Regions from separate parts of the Pseudomonas mosselii genome, predicted to be linked through region 1. Evidence: riboswitches for the same ligand, from Rfam matches in the RefSeq annotation. Region 1 holds a riboswitch; the other holds the start of a gene.
What was found. Region 1 has a riboswitch for cobalamin ahead of cobO (cob(I)yrinic acid a,c-diamide adenosyltransferase). Riboswitches for the same ligand answer to the same signal wherever they lie in the genome.
Positions count from the first base shown of each region.

Region 1 (7,545 bases):
CGCGTCGAGCAGGTAGAGCATGCCGCCGCACTCGGCCAGCAACGGCTTGCCGGCGGCATGATGGGCGCGGATCGCTTCCAGCATCGGCGCGTTGGCGGCCAGCGCCTGGTGATGCAGTTCGGGGTAGCCGCCGGGCAGGTAGAGACTGTCCACCACGGGTAGCTCGCGGTCATGCACCGGCGAGAAGAATTCCAGGTGCGCACCGAGGCCACGCAGGAGGTCAAGATTGGCGCCATAGGTGAAGGCGAAGGCCTCATCGCGGGCCACACCGATGCGCGCCCCGGCCAGCGACGCAGTCACATTCACAGGCTCAGGCTCGGCAAAACGGACCGGTGGCGGCAGCGCGGCATCGCAACTGGCGCCCAGGGCTTCGGCGGCGGCATCCAGGCGTGCATCCAGGTCGTTCAACTCGCTGGCCTGGACCAGGCCAAGGTGACGGCTGGGCAGCTCGATGCCGCGCTCGCGGGACAACCCGCCGTACCAGCGCAGGCCTTCGGTCAGGCTGCCTTCGAGCAGTTGCGCATGACGCAGGCTGCCGACCCGGTTGGCCAGCACCCCGGCGAACGGCAGGTCGGGCTGGTAGCGCGCCAGGCCTAGAGCCAAGGCACCAAAGGTCTGGGCCATGGCCGTGCCGTCGATCACCGCCAACACCGGCACGCCGAAGTGGCGCGCCAGGTCGGCGCTCGACGGCGTGCCGTCGAACAGGCCCATCACGCCCTCGATCAGGATCAGGTCGGCCTCGCCCGCCGCTTCCCACAACAGGCGGCGACTCTCCTCGGCGCCGATCATCCACAGGTCGAGCTGGTAGACCGGTGCACCGCTGGCGCGCTCGAGGATCATCGGGTCGAGAAAGTCAGGCCCGCACTTGAACACCCGCACCGTGCGCCCGAGGTTGCGGTGCAGGCGGGCCAGGGCGGCAGTGACCGTGGTCTTGCCCTGGCCCGAGGCCGGGGCCGCGATCAGCACGGCGGGACACTGGCGCGACTCACTCACAGTTCGACGCCCTTCTGCGCGCGGATACCGGCCTGGAAGGCGTGCTTGAGCATGCCCATCTCGGTGACGGTGTCAGCCAGTTCGATCATCTCCGGCTTGGCAGCGCGCCCCGTGACGATCACATGCTGCATCGGCGGACGCGCCTGGATATCCGATAGCACCTGGTCGAGGTCCAGGTAGCCGTGCTTGAGGGCGATGTTCAGCTCATCGAGCACGACGAACTGGATAGAGGGGTCCTGCAGCAACTGCCGCGACACCGCCCAGGCGGCCTCGGCAGCGGCGATGTCGCGCTGGCGGTCCTGGGTTTCCCAGGTAAAACCCTCGCCCATCACGTGATAACGCACCTGCTCGGGAAATCGGCGGAAAAACAGCTCCTCGCCGGTGCTGTTGCGGCCTTTGATGAACTGCACCACGCCGCACTGCATGCCATGGCCAAGGGCGCGGGCAAGCATGCCGAAGGCCGAGCTGCTCTTGCCCTTGCCGTTGCCGGTCAGCACCAGCAGCAGGCCGCATTCATTGGGGGAATTGGCGATGCGCTCGTCGATGATCGCCTTCTTGCGCTGCATGCGCGCCAGGTGACGTTCGTCGCGTTCGATGGATTCGCTCATCAGGGGTCTCCGCAGGCTGTCGCAGCGGCGGCGACAGGTAAAAGGCAGGCAGACGAGGAGCGCGCAGGAGGCATGGCAAGGGCCACATCGCACCGCGCATCACCCTCCGTGATGCCGTTTGGCAGTGACAGGCCGGTCTCCGGGCTCATGAGCGGGCGCAGGCCCTGGCTACGCGCCTTCCCGGACATGGACATCCAGTGGCCTTGCGTAGCCGTCGACTCATCTACCGTTGCGGGGGCAGCGCCGGACTCGCGCCTACTGGCGCCCACCGGCTTCCCAGTTTCACCCTGCCGAACCGCAGCTCGCGGGGCACCTGAAGCACGCCGCGAAGGTTAGAGGGTTGCACCGGGAGCGTCAATCGAGCGAGGGCCGATCTGGCCTGGATCAATGGCCGATTCACCAGCTTGTGCCACACTCAGAGCAGTGATATCACATAGCCATCACCCGGCCGACCCGGATCACAATGACAAGGAGAGCGCAGCATGCAAGGCCTGATGATCAACAACCCGCGCCTGGAGTTCCTGCGCCCGGCCCTCGAGCGCTGGGTCGACTGCATCGACCGCTTCAACCAGTTGCAGGGCGACAACGAGGCGCCCTACTGGCACGGCACAGCCAGCAACGTCGGCCTGCTCGCCGCTGCCGCCTGGCAGGGTGAGTTGGTGGCGCTGGAACGGCACATGAGCAAGAAACAGCGCGACGAGGGCGAGCGCGACGGGCGCTGCGACCTGTCGATCAGCAGCGCCGAGGAGTCGCTGTACCTGCACGCTGGCCAGCGCTGGCCGCGCATCGCTCGCCTCGACCTGACAGCGGCCCTGCAGGAAACCGCCGCCCTGGCCAAGCCGATCGCGTATGGCAGCCAACTCAAGGCCGGGGCACTGTTCGTCACACCGTGGAAGGCCGGCCAGCATGCCAGCCCCGAGGAACTGCAGGACCTGGTGGACGATCTGCAGAAGCACACGGCCTGTGCGCTTGCCTGGTACTTCCCGTATGCCTACCGCAAGCTGCACAACGAACTGGGGCAGTACTATCCCGGAGTGGCGCTTCTGCTCAAACAGGCTTGATGCCAGCCAGGCAATACTGGACCAAGTTCATACCCTGCCCGCGCCGGTAGGTATCAGGGATTCTGCGCCAGATGCCCCGGCGGCAGCACCCGTTTGGCCTGGAGGTAGGCCTTGGCCCAGTAGCTGTTGGACAGGTAGTCCAGGCGCACGGTGCCGCCCGTCGACGGTGCATGCACGAAGCGCCCTTCACCGACGTAGATGCCGGCATGGCTGACCTGCGACCCGCCGCTGGTGGCAAAGAACACCAGATCACCCGACTGCAGCGAATTGATATCCACATTTGGCGCGCGCATGACGATCATCTCGCGAGTCGAGCGTGGCAGACTGATACCCGCCGCATCACGGTAGACATAGCCGATCAGGCCGCTGCAATCGAACCCGGCATCCGGTGTATTGCCACCCCAGCGATACGGTGTGCCCACCAGGCCGATGGCGCGAAACAATACATCGTCGGCCGCAGGCGACGAAGGCGCCTGATTGAACACCATCGGCTGTTTGGGCGTGGGCGCCGGCGCAGGTGCACGGCTGGAGCAGGCCGCAAGCAGGGCCACCAGGGAAAAGAATGCGAAGCGCGCCAACATCGCCATGATGCGAACGTCCTGTCGAAAATCCGACGGCCACGGCCGAAGGTAAAAAGAGTTGAGAATTTAGATTAGACGCTTTCTGTAAATGCGCACGGCGGCGAGCTTTTCAGCTACGCCGCCGTGCGAGGTTACAGCATTTTGATATCAAATCAATTGCGCGAGATCGTGGTCGGCGCCATGGCGAGCGCGCGTTTGGCCTCGATGAAGGTCTTGCTCCAATAGCGATCGCCCAGGCTGTCGATACGCACACCACCGCTGCGGCGGCTGCTGGAGTGGATGAACTGGTTGTCACCCAGGTAGATGCCGGCATGGCTCACGCGGCCACGGCCGTTGGTGCTGAAGAACAGCAGGTCGCCGGGCTTGAGCTTGTTACGGGCGACCTTGGGCGCGTCGACGTTGATCATCTCGCGGGTCGAGCGCGGCAGGTTCATGCCCGCCTCTTCGCGGAACAGGTAGCCGATGAAACCGCTGCAGTCGAAGCCGGACTTCTCGGAGGTGCCGCCGAAGCGGTAGCGGGTGCCGATCAGGGCCATGCCGCGTTCGAGAATGCTGTCGGCCAGCACAGGCAGCTGGTATGGCTTGCCGTTGCTGGAGAAGGCGTCAAGGTCGTCTTCGCTGGCCAGCTCTTCCTCGGTGAATACGGAAGAGGCGGAAGCCTTGGCCTTGACCGATTGCTCGGCGGCCACGCGGTGGTCCTGCGAGGGTGCGACCGGGCCGGTGGAGGCACAGCCGTAAAGAAGGGTGACAAGTGCAAGTGGCACGAGGGGTGCGAAGCGCTTCAGCATGGGCACGACCGTGTCTGTAGTCCTTTAGAAGGGGGAAACTATGCCTTCTATCGGACCCATTTGCAAATTTTATCGAAAAAGATGTGACTTTTCCGTTTTGATGCTCTGGCACCGTGTTCTCAGGGCTACCAGCCGAGGGTTTCCTTGAGGAACGGGATGGTCAGCTTGCGCTGGGCCTGCAGGGAGGCCTGGTCGAGGCGTTCGAGGAGGTCGAACAACGCGCTCATGCTGCGCGTACCGCGGGTGAGGATGAAGTGGCCGACCTCGTCGGTCAGGTGCAGGCCACGGCGCGAGGCACGCAGTTGCAGGGCGCGCAGCTTGTCCTCATCGGACATCCCACGCATCTGAAAGATCAGCGCCAGGGTCAGCCGCGACTTGAGGTCGGCCAGTTTGATCGGCAGTTCCCGTGGCGAACTGGACGCCGCCAGCAGCAGGCGCCGGCCGCTGTCGCGCAGGCGGTTGAACAGGTGAAACATCGCCTCTTCCCAGTCCGCCTTGCCGGCAATCACATGCAGGTCGTCGATGCACACCAGCTCGTACTGTTCGAGGTAGTCGAGCAGTTCGACGCCGCGATCAAGCAGTTGCGCCAGGGGCAGGTAGACAGCGGGTTGGCCCAACTGCTGGAAACGCTGGGTGGCGGCCTGCAACAGGTGGGTGCGGCCCACGCCCTGCTTGCCCCACAGGTAGATGAGGCTTTCGGTCCAGCCGGCGTCGGCTTCGCACAGCCGCTCGACATAGCCCAGTGCCGCGGCATTGGCGCCGGGGTAGTAGTTGATGAAGGTGGCGTCGTCGCGCAGACGCACACCCAGGGGCAACTGGATCGGTTTCATGCTCGCGGGCGGTCGCGGGGACCACAGGGGGCCTTTGATGAACAGTGTGCAAAGTCTATACCCGCAGCGCGGACGGCACAATCGGCGAGGGGAATAGCGCAAGTAAAATCAAGTAGTTGCACTGTTTCACAAGCATCGCGGGGCAAGCCCGCCCCCACGTTATAGCCTCTGCCAGGGTAGCGTGGGAGCGGGCTTGCCCCGCGATTGATCATAGGTCGGGGTCGATCTCCCCGGCATACATGTCCGATTCCTTGTACAGGTCATGCACATGCCGCAGCAGCACCATGATCACCGCCGCCACCGGCAACGCCAGCAACACGCCGGTAAAGCCGAACAGCTCGCCGCCGGCCAGGATCGCGAAGATCACCGCCACCGGGTGCAGGCCGATGCGGTCGCCCACCAGCAGCGGTGTCAGCACCATGCCTTCAAGCGCCTGCCCAACCATGAACACCGCGACGATGCCCAGCATCGGGTAGAGCTCGCCGCCGAACTGGAACAACCCGGCGACCAGCGCCGCACCGATGCCGATGATGAAGCCCATGTACGGCACGATCGCCGCCAACCCCGCGAGCATGCCGATCAGCAGGCCCAGTTCCAGGCCCACCAGCATCAGGCCGGTGGAATAGATGACGCCCAGCGCCAGCATCACCAGCAACTGCCCGCGCACGAACGCCCCCAGCACCTCGTGGCACTCGCCGGCCAGTCCCACTACCTGCGGTTCGCGTTGACGTGGCAGCAGGCTGCGCAGCTTGGCCATCATCAGGTCCCAGTCGCGCAGCAGGTAGAAGCCCACCACCGGGATCAGCACCAGGTTGGCCAGCCAGCCAATCAACGCCAGGCTCGAAGCAGTGGCCTGGGACAGCAGCACCCCGACGATGTCGGTGGTCTGGCCCATGTGCTCGCCGATGGCGGCCTTGATCTTGTCGAATTTCCAGAACCCATCGGCCAGGCCCAGGCGGCTCTGCACCCAGGGCAGCGCCACATGCTGCAGCCAGTCGAGCATCTGCGGCGCCAGTTCGTACAGGCGTAGCAACTGCTTGGCCAGCATCGGCACCAGCACCAGCAGCAGGGCCAGGAATATCAGGGTGAACAGGCTGAACACCACCACCACGCCCCAGGTGCGCGACAGGCCGAACCGTTCCAGGCGGTCGACCAGCGGGTCGGCCAGGTAGGCCAGCAGGATGCCCACCAGGAACGGCGAGAGAATGTTGTGCAGGAAGTACAGCAGCACGGCAATCACAAAAGCCGCGCCCAGCCAGATCCAGCGACGCAGGTCAGTCATTCAGCCACTCCTTACCAGCGAAAACGCAAGCCGTCGAACGGCTTGGCGGCGGTGGCCGGCGGCGTGGCGCCGGCCGGGTCCTGCGTGTTTGGCGCAGGTGTCGCGGGCACGGGCTCGGCAGGCAGTTCCTGGAGCTTGGCCAGGCTTAACTGCGCGCGCAGTTGCTCACGATTGCCGCTGACGCGGTAGGTCAGGGTGCCGCCATCGGCCATCTGCAGGCGCGCGCCATATGGCTCCAGGACTCGGCTGAGCTCGGCGTAGCGTTGCAGGTTCATGCCCTGGACCTGCACCTCTAGCTCGCTGCTGGCGCCGGGACGGGTGACGTAACGCGGCGCCAGGCGGTTGCTCACCGCCAGCAGCACGGCATCGGCCAGGGCCGCCTGGTCGGCGCCCTCGGCGCTGCCCTGCTCGCGCTGGTCGCCCAGCCACAACTGCCACTTGCCCTGCCACTTGCCGTCGGCTTCATGGGCGTGCACCGCCAGCAGCGCATCGGCGCCATAGCGCTCGGAGGCCTCGCGCAGCGGCGCCGGGTCGTTGCCTTCGAGCAGCTTGGCATTGGCCACCAGTTGTTCCTGCAGGTCGGCCAACGGCAGGCGCAACGGCAGGCCGCGGTGCTGGGCGGCCCGGCGCAGGGGTTCGGCGACAGCCTGGCCATCGCCGACCAGGCTACTGCCCTCGACGCTGTCATTCAGCCACCAGCCAAGAATCGACGGCCGGTTGCTGCCCCACAGCGCCAGGCCAGCTTGGCGCAGGGCGCGCTCGGTGCTGCCGGGGTCGAACTCGACCAGCACCGACTCCGGCGGCCCGGCTTCGGTGCCGACCTGGTTGATGATCTGCTGCGGGTCCTTGCGCAGCGCGGCCAATGCCGGGTTCTGCACCGCCTTGGGATCGCCGGTCAGGCGCAGCACCAGGGTATCCAGGGCCTTGCCGGTCGCCTGGGCGCGGGCTTCGCTGCCCTGCCCTTCGACAGGCTCGCGCACCTGGTACAAGCCAGAGATGGTTTCGGCCTGGGCGACGGTGCCGGCCACAAGCAGGCAGGCGCCAGCGAGGAAATTGAGAAGACGCATTGAGGATTCCTGTCCAGATGACCTTGGGGCGACACGCCCTTGCCTGTCGGCTGTGACCGCGCAACCACGGCAAATACTCCGCGTTGCCGGCCCGTTGCGTGGGTCGCCATGCCTATACCTTATACAGGCACCGGCGCGCCAACCAGTCACAGGGGGTGAAACACGGTTTTTTGCCCAGATTTCCCGCCTGCCCGTCGGCCTGAGGATGGCCGCCTTGGGGCAACCCTGATAAAATCGCGCGCCTTCGCAGACCAGTGACGTACAGGCAGCCGCCGTTTCTGAAACCGGCCTTGGCCGTCCCGGTCGTTTTTCTGAATCCCTCCCTCCTAAAGGCC
Region 1 is NZ_CP081966.1:1,515,770-1,523,314, reverse strand. Features, by position in the region: gene K5H97_RS06830 (cobyrinate a,c-diamide synthase) at 1-993, opposite strand, end outside; gene cobO (cob(I)yrinic acid a,c-diamide adenosyltransferase) at 990-1,601, opposite strand; cobalamin riboswitch at 1,715-1,933, opposite strand; gene K5H97_RS06820 (hypothetical protein) at 2,084-2,662, shown strand; gene K5H97_RS06815 (C40 family peptidase) at 2,716-3,249, opposite strand; gene K5H97_RS06810 (C40 family peptidase) at 3,396-4,031, opposite strand; gene hda (DnaA regulatory inactivator Hda) at 4,157-4,861, opposite strand; gene K5H97_RS06800 (AI-2E family transporter) at 5,070-6,143, opposite strand; gene K5H97_RS06795 (DUF2066 domain-containing protein) at 6,155-7,210, opposite strand.

Region 2 (7,545 bases), 840 kb from region 1:
GCCTTCTGCCGCAAGCCCGCCAACTGGGATCGACCCTGTTCGAAGGCCAGGAAGCTGCGGCCTGATATGCCACCGGGCAGGCTTCAACCAGCTCAACGGCAGCAACAACCACGGCGAGCCGCGCACCGTGATGTTCTCGGTCAAGTACACGCCTGAGTTGTGATCGCCGCTCACGCGCTCAACGGCCATTGCGCCAAGGGCCAGTAACGGCCCTTGCGCGATTCGTAGAGCGTGAAGTGCCGCGCGGCAAGGAAGAATTCCGGCGCCGTGCCGGCCTCCGGCGGCTGGCCGCGAAAGTCCCTGGCCAGGGTCAGGTGCGGGCGGTACTCACGGTTTGCCGCCTCCACGCCCAGGGGCAACAGCGCCTGTTGCAGGCCATACACCAGTTGCAGCAGCGCTGCGGGTGCCTGCTGCGCCTCCAGCACCAGCGCGCTGGCCCGTGGCCAGACCTGCAGAAGGTCGAGCAGCAAGCGTGGCGGTGCGACCGGCCGCCTGAGCTGATCGACCGCCGAGCAGATCGCCGGCACCTGCTCGGCGTCCACGTCACCGAGAAACAGCAAGGTGACGTGGAAATTCTCCGCTGGCACCGGTTTGCCGCTGCGCAGGTTCAGGCTTCGACGCCACTGCGCCAGGGCGCGGCATTGTTCGTCGCTGACCGGCAAGGCGAAGAACAACCGTTTGAACGGCGCGCCGCTGGGGCGCTGATCCTGGACCATTGGAGTCTCCCTGGTAACGGTTCGCGTCATCGAGTGTAGCGTTCTGCCCACGCAAAACAGCTACATAAACTGTTGAATCGTTTGCGCAACCTGTCAGCCATTGCACCTAAGTCGGCCAGACAAGACGTAACAATAAGTACAAACCCACGCCACGATTGTTTATGCTGGCGGGCTTACGCCATGGCGCATGGCCATTTTTCGACAAGTAATCGTCCATGAAAATTGCACTCGTACTGATCTTCGTCCTCTCGATCGCCTATGTTCACCTGCGCGGTCGGGTTCGTCACAAGCTGACACGCCAGCTGGGCGACCACTCCAGCTTCCTGGCCCCGGTCAACGCCTTCCTCTACCTGTTCTCCAAGCATCCGGCCAAGCCGTACCTGCCGGTCAGCGCCTTCCCCGAGTTGCAGGTGCTGCAGGACCACTGGCAGGAAATCCGCAAGGAAGGCCAGCAGCTGCTGCAGGCCGGCGAGATCAAAAAGTCCGACAATTATGACGACGTCGGTTTCAACTCGTTCTTCAAGACCGGCTGGAAGCGCTTCTACCTGAAGTGGTACGGCGAGAGCCACCCCTCGGCGATGACCCTGTGCCCACGCACCACCGAGCTGCTCGCCGGCATCGGCACGGTCAAGGCGGCGATGTTCGCCACCCTGCCGCCGGGCGCCAAGCTGGTGCGCCACCGCGACCCGTACGCCGGCTCCTACCGCTACCACCTGGGCCTGGACACGCCCAACGACGATGGCTGCTACATCGACGTGGACGGCGAGAAGTACTCCTGGCGTGACGGCGAGGGCGTGGTGTTCGACGAGACCTACATCCACTACGCGGCCAACACCACCGAGCACAACCGCATCATCCTGTTCTGCGACGTCGAGCGCCCCCTCAAGTACCGCTGGGCCGCAGCGTTCAACCGCTGGTTCAGCCGCAACGTCATGGCCGCCGCCGCCGCGCCCAACGATGCCAGCGACAAGACCGGCGGCATCAACCGCCTGTTCACCCGCATCTACAAGATCCGCGAGCGCGGCAAGGCGATGAAGAAACGCAACCGCACCCGCTATTACCTGGAGAAGTGGGCGGTGGTCGCGGCGCTGGTGCTGGTGTTCATCTATATCTGACCTGCCACTGTCTATCGGCCGCCCCACGCCCCTGTGGGAGCGGCCTTGTGTCGCGAAAGGGCCGCAAGGCCGCTTCTACCAAGATCACCTACACCTCATCCCCCCGCCAAACATCGACTAGCCTGATAGCTCCTGTTGCCAACCTGACAAGGTGAAGACGATGAGCATGATGGACTGGGAAGCCTACCGTAAGCAGTTGATGGCCGGCATCGGCGATCTCAAGCAACTCTCTCCCGATACCGTGGCCGGCTACATGACCGCCAGCGGCGCCGGGGCCAAGACCAACCACCTGGACGCCAAGACCCGCGAGCTGATCTCCCTGGCCGTGGCGGTCACCACGCGCTGCGACGGCTGCATCGCCGTGCATTCGCAGCAGGCGGTCAAGCACGGCGCCACCCGCGAAGAGATTGCCGAGGCCCTGGGCGTGGCGGTGGCGATGAATGCCGGCGCCGCGCTGGTCTACTCGGCCAGGGCGCTAGACGCCGTGGGCAAGGCCGACGCCTGAGCAGGTTGCGGCGTGGGCGCCCTTGCGCGCGGGCGCCGCGACACCCAGACTTGGCGCCTCAGCCCGTGCAGGAACCACCATGATCCAGATCCGCCCCATGACCCCGGAAGACTTCGAGCGCTTCTGGCCGACCTTCCAGGCCATCGTCCAGGCCCGCCAGACCTACGCCTTCGACCCCGCCCTGGATTTCGACCAGGCGCGCCGGCTGTGGCTGGAAACCCCGTTGCGCACACTGGTGGCCGATGAAGACGGCGTGCTGCTTGGCTCCTACTTCCTCAAGGCCAATGCCGCCGGCCCCGGGGGACATGTCGGCAACTGCGGCTACATGGTCTGCGAACAGGCACGCGGCCGGGGCGTGGCCAGGCTGATGTGCGAGCACTCGCAGAAGCTGGCGCGCCAGGAGGGCTTCCTGGCCCTGCAATTCAACTCGGTGGTAGCGAGCAACGAGGTGGCCGTGGCGCTTTGGCACAAGCTCGGTTTCGAGACCGTCGGGCGACTGCCCAAGGCATACCGCCATGCCGAATTGGGCCTGGTGGACTGCCTGGTGATGTACAAGTGGCTGGCCGATGAGCCGGTCGTGGAAAAACCGGCGCTGCTGATCGGGCGCAAGAACATCGAGGCGCGGGTGTCGCGCCGACGCGGGCGATAAGAGGCAGCTGAATCCATCGCGGGCCTGCCCCGCGACGGAATCAGCGCAGGCTCAACCGATCAGAACGCCAACCCCACCTTCACCCCAAACTCGTCGCGCTTGAGCTTGGTGTTGTCGGCCACCGGCGTATCCTCGTCCAGCTTGTATTCTGTACGGGTGTAGTACGCCCCCACCTGCACCGGCATGCCGCCCTGCTGGTTCATCAGCAGCGTGACCTCCGCATACGGGTTGGTGCGGTCCTTCATGTCGACGCTGTCGCTGCCGAAATCATCGACTTTGAGCCGCGCGCGGCCATCAATGGTGTGGCGCGCGCCCACCTCCACGCGCAGGGTCGACGCGTCGAACTGGTGGTTGTAGCCCAGCGCTGCCTTGGCGAACGGCGACTTGTAGGTCAGCCGTGTATCAAGATCGTTGATCTCGGGCTCGAAGCGGGTCCAGCTGTACCCGCCGCCCACCGTCAGGTCGACGAAGTTGCGCGCATCCAGTGCGGCGCGCCAGCCCAGGTCGAGGTCGGCCTGGGCTTCCTTGAGCTTGTTGTCGTTCTTCTTGCCATACTTGGCCTCGGCACCGATCTGGTAGATGAACCCGGATTCGGCGGTCATCTTGTTGCCGAACGTGGCGAACACACCGCCCTGGCCCATGTGTTCCTTGTCCGATTCGCTTCCTCCCTCGAACTTGAACTTGTCGTAGGACCCCAGCAAGCCGAGGGTGAACAGCGGGTCGGTACTCGGTGCCGCCGTGGCAGCCAGAGGGGCACCGAGCAGGGCAAGCAGGCAGGCGTGGCGCAGCAGGTTACGGGTAAACATTCGCAAAAGTCTCCATGACGTGAATGAATGGCGAACGACCGGTTCGAGACAACGGGCTTGGCAAAAGTTCGAAAAAATTTGGCAAACCGCTCTAAACCGCCCTGTCCGTCACAGTTTCCCCACCCACTCAAACGATTGACTCACTGCCCGTTCAATGGTCAGATGCGCGCCAGTTTCAGGTGTCCTGCGCCGCCGTGCGCAGGGTGAAACGGGAAGCCGGTGCGTCGTTGTCACGACAAGTCCGGCGCTGCCCCCGCAACGGTAAGCGAGTGAATCCTTCGACAGACCACTGTGCGCACGCATGGGAAGGTGAAGGCTTCATGCCCCTCGCAAGCCCGGAGACCGGCCTGAGGCGCTACTTGGCAACCCGCGGTGGGCGGGCGCAGGCCGGTATCCGCGTGCGCGCCTGCGTGCGCTTGACCGTTGCGTGTTTTCCACCGGGATCCATCTCTTCCTGCAGCAGTGGAACGACATGTCCCGAATCAACAAGCTTCACACCCTGGCGGCCTGCCTGGCCGTGTCCCTGCCGGCGCTGGCCGACGATCATGAAGTAACGCCCTTCACCCTGCCCTCCACGGCAATCACCGACACCCGCGAGCCACAGGCCATCGACCTGGCCACCCCGTCCCCGACCGGTTCGCGCCTGAACCTCAGCGCCCTGGACACCCCGGCCAGCACCAGCAGCCTGACCGAGGCGCAGATCCAGCAGCGCAACAACCTCACCGTGCAGGACGCCGTGACCCGCTCGCCGGGCCTTACCTTCATCGGCACGCCGGGCGACGGCGGCACCGGCCTGTCGGCCCGCGGCTTCACCGGGCAGAGTTCGGTGATGACCCTGTTCGACGGCTCGCGCCTGTACGCCGGTGCCGGCACCCTGACCTTCCCGGTCGATCCGTGGATGTTCGAGCGCATCGACGTGATCCGCGGCCCCGCCTCGGTGCTGTACGGCGAAGGCGCTACCGGCGCGGTGGTCAACGTGGTGCCGAAGCAGCCGTTCGCTGGCGAGATCCGCAACCACCTGCGTCTGGGCTACGGCTCCTGGGACCGCCAGCAGCTGGGCCTGGACAGCGGCGGCAGCCTGAGCGAGCGCCTGAGCTACCGCGTGACCCTCAACCAGCAGGCCGGCAACGGCTGGGTCGACCGCACCGACTCGCGCAGCCTGGCCCTGAGCGCCGCCCTGCGCTTCGATGCCAGCGACGACCTGAGTTTTACCCTCGCCCACGAACGCGGCGATGCGCAACCGGCCAACTACTACGGCACCCCGCTGATCGATGGGCACCTGCGCAGCAGCGTGCGGCGCAAGAACTACAACGTCAGCAACGACGAGCAGCGCTACCACGACGAGTGGACGCGCCTGACCACCGACTGGACCCTCAGCGACCGCGTCAGTGCCAGCAACCAGCTGTACTACATCAAGAGCCGCCGCCAGTGGCGCAATGCCGAGTCCTACACCTGGGACGCCGCCAACGGCGTGATCCAGCGCGGCAGCTTCCTCGAGATTCGCCATAACCAGGAGCAGCTCGGCGATCGCCAGAGCTTCACCTTCGACCATGGCCTGTTCGGCCTGGACAGCAAGACCGTGGTCGGCGCCGAGTACAACCGCATCCGCTTCAACGTCGACAGCAACTCGCCCTACCGTGATGGCGGCAGCGACCCGCTCGACCCGTGGCATCCGGCTCCGGGCGGCTTCCATAGCCTCAGCCCAACCCGCGCACAAACGCTGTCCAAGGTCGACACCTTCGCCCTGTTCGCCGAAAACCGCACCCAGCTGACCGACCGCCTCGCACTGGTCACCGGCATTCGCCGCGACCAGAATCACATCGACCGCGACGACCTGGCCAACAACAGCCGCAGCGACCGCAGCCTGCAGGGCGGCAACTGGCGCGCCGGCCTGGTGTTCGCTGTCACCGACGACCTGTCGCTGTATGGGCAGTTTTCGACCAGCGAGGACGGCGTCGGCGACCTGCTCACCCAGCGCCCGGACAAGCGCCTGGAACTGACCGAAGCGAAGCAGGCCGAGGTAGGCCTCAAGCAACGTTTCTGGGATACCCGTGGCGAGTGGACGCTGGCGGCCTATCACATCGTCAAGAAGAAGCTGCCGGTGTACAACCCGCTCACCCACGACAGCCAGCAGGCCGGCCAGCAGACCTCCGACGGCCTGGAGGCCAGCCTGGAACTGGCGCTGGGCAACCAGTGGCAGCTCTCGGCCAATGCCGCTTTGGTGCGGGCCAAGTACGATGATTTTCTCGAGGAAGGCGACAACGGCACGGTCCACGACCGCGCCGGCAACCGTCCGCAGGACGTGCCGCGACGCACCGCCAACCTGTGGCTGAGCAAAGGTTTCGGCCAGACCGTGGATGCCGGCATCGGCCTGCGCTACGTGGATGAGCGCTGCGCCAGCGCGGCCAACGACCAGCGCGTGCCGGGCTATACCGTGGTCGATGCCAACCTGGGCTGGCAGGTGCTGCCCGACGTGCGCCTGGGCCTGCAGTTGAACAACCTGTTCGACCGCCAGTACGCCCAGTCCAGCTACAGCGGCGAGCAATGGCTGCTGGGCACGCCGCGCTCGTATTTCGCCACGGTCGACTACCGCTTCTGAGGCGGACTCCAGCGTTCGTCGCACGGTGCTTGATCAGCACCGTGCCACCTGCTCGACTAGGGCCTACGCCTTCATCACAAGCAGCGTGCCATGACCGACATCCCGCCGATCCCCACCCCACCCGTGCACGCCCTGGATCAGTCGCGCACCTTGCTGTTCCTCGCCTACCCGCAGATGGGCCTGCTCGACCTCACCGGCGCGCAGACGGTCTTCTGGGCCGCGACCAAGGCCCGCGCCGCCCGCGGCCTGCCAGGTTACCGCCTGGTCACCGCCAGCCTCGAGGGCGGCCTGGTGCCGACCGCCGAGGGCCTGGCGGTAGGTACCGAGCCACTGGCGCCCTGGTTGCGCGAACCCTTCGACACCCTGGTGGTGCCCGGCGCGCCGGAGATCGTCCGCACCCTCCCCGATCATGCCGAGCTGGTTGCCTGGCTGGCCCAGGCCGCCCAACGCGCCCGACGCACCGCCTCGGTGTGCAGCGGCACCTTCCTGCTGGCCGCCGCCGGGCTGCTCGACGGACGCCGGGCCGCCACCCACTGGGCGATGTGCGATGCGCTGCACCGGCGCTTCCCGGCCATCGAAGTGGACGCCGAGTCGATCTTCGTGCAACAGGACCAAGTGTGGACCTCGGCCGGGGTCAGTGCCGGCATCGACCTGGCGCTGGCCCTGGTCGAGGCCGACTGTGGCCGCGAGGTGGCCATGCAGGTGGCCCGCGAGCTGGTGGTGTTCCTCAAGCGCCCCGGCGGCCAGGCGCAGTTCAGCGAACTGCTCAAGGCCCAGGGCGAGGACAGCGCCGCCTTCGAGGCCCTGCACCTGTGGCTCAACGAGCACCTGGGCGACCCGCGCCTGACGGTCGAGCGGCTGGCCGAGCAGGCCTGCGACGAGGTTGGCAACTTTGCCGTGATGTCCTGCCAGCACGCCATCCCCCTGGGCCGCTACGCCGGCAACAACGCCGCCGCCGAGCTGATCGGCGTGGCGCCGATGATCTACAGCCAGCCCAAGTATGTTACCTGCCTCGACCTCGGTGCCTGGGGCGCGGTGTACACCGAGGGTTGGGAGCGCACCGTCTCGCCACCGACGGACACGGCCGAGGCCAAGCAGCTCAAGCAGCAGATCAACTCGGTGTGGATCTATCCGCCGGCCGCGGATCGGGCGACG
Region 2 is NZ_CP081966.1:2,353,792-2,361,336, reverse strand. Features, by position in the region: gene K5H97_RS10960 (NAD(P)H-dependent oxidoreductase) at 1-65, shown strand, start outside; gene thpR (RNA 2',3'-cyclic phosphodiesterase) at 171-716, opposite strand; gene lpxO (lipid A hydroxylase LpxO) at 932-1,831, shown strand; gene K5H97_RS10945 (carboxymuconolactone decarboxylase family protein) at 1,992-2,336, shown strand; gene K5H97_RS10940 (GNAT family N-acetyltransferase) at 2,416-2,985, shown strand; gene K5H97_RS10935 (outer membrane beta-barrel protein) at 3,045-3,791, opposite strand; cobalamin riboswitch at 3,952-4,156, shown strand; gene K5H97_RS10930 (TonB-dependent receptor) at 4,264-6,390, shown strand; gene K5H97_RS10925 (GlxA family transcriptional regulator) at 6,481-7,545, shown strand, end outside; gene K5H97_RS10920 (HvfC family RiPP maturation protein) at 7,502-7,545, opposite strand, start outside.
Region 2: another riboswitch for cobalamin. It lies ahead of K5H97_RS10930 (TonB-dependent receptor); the one in region 1 lies ahead of cobO (cob(I)yrinic acid a,c-diamide adenosyltransferase).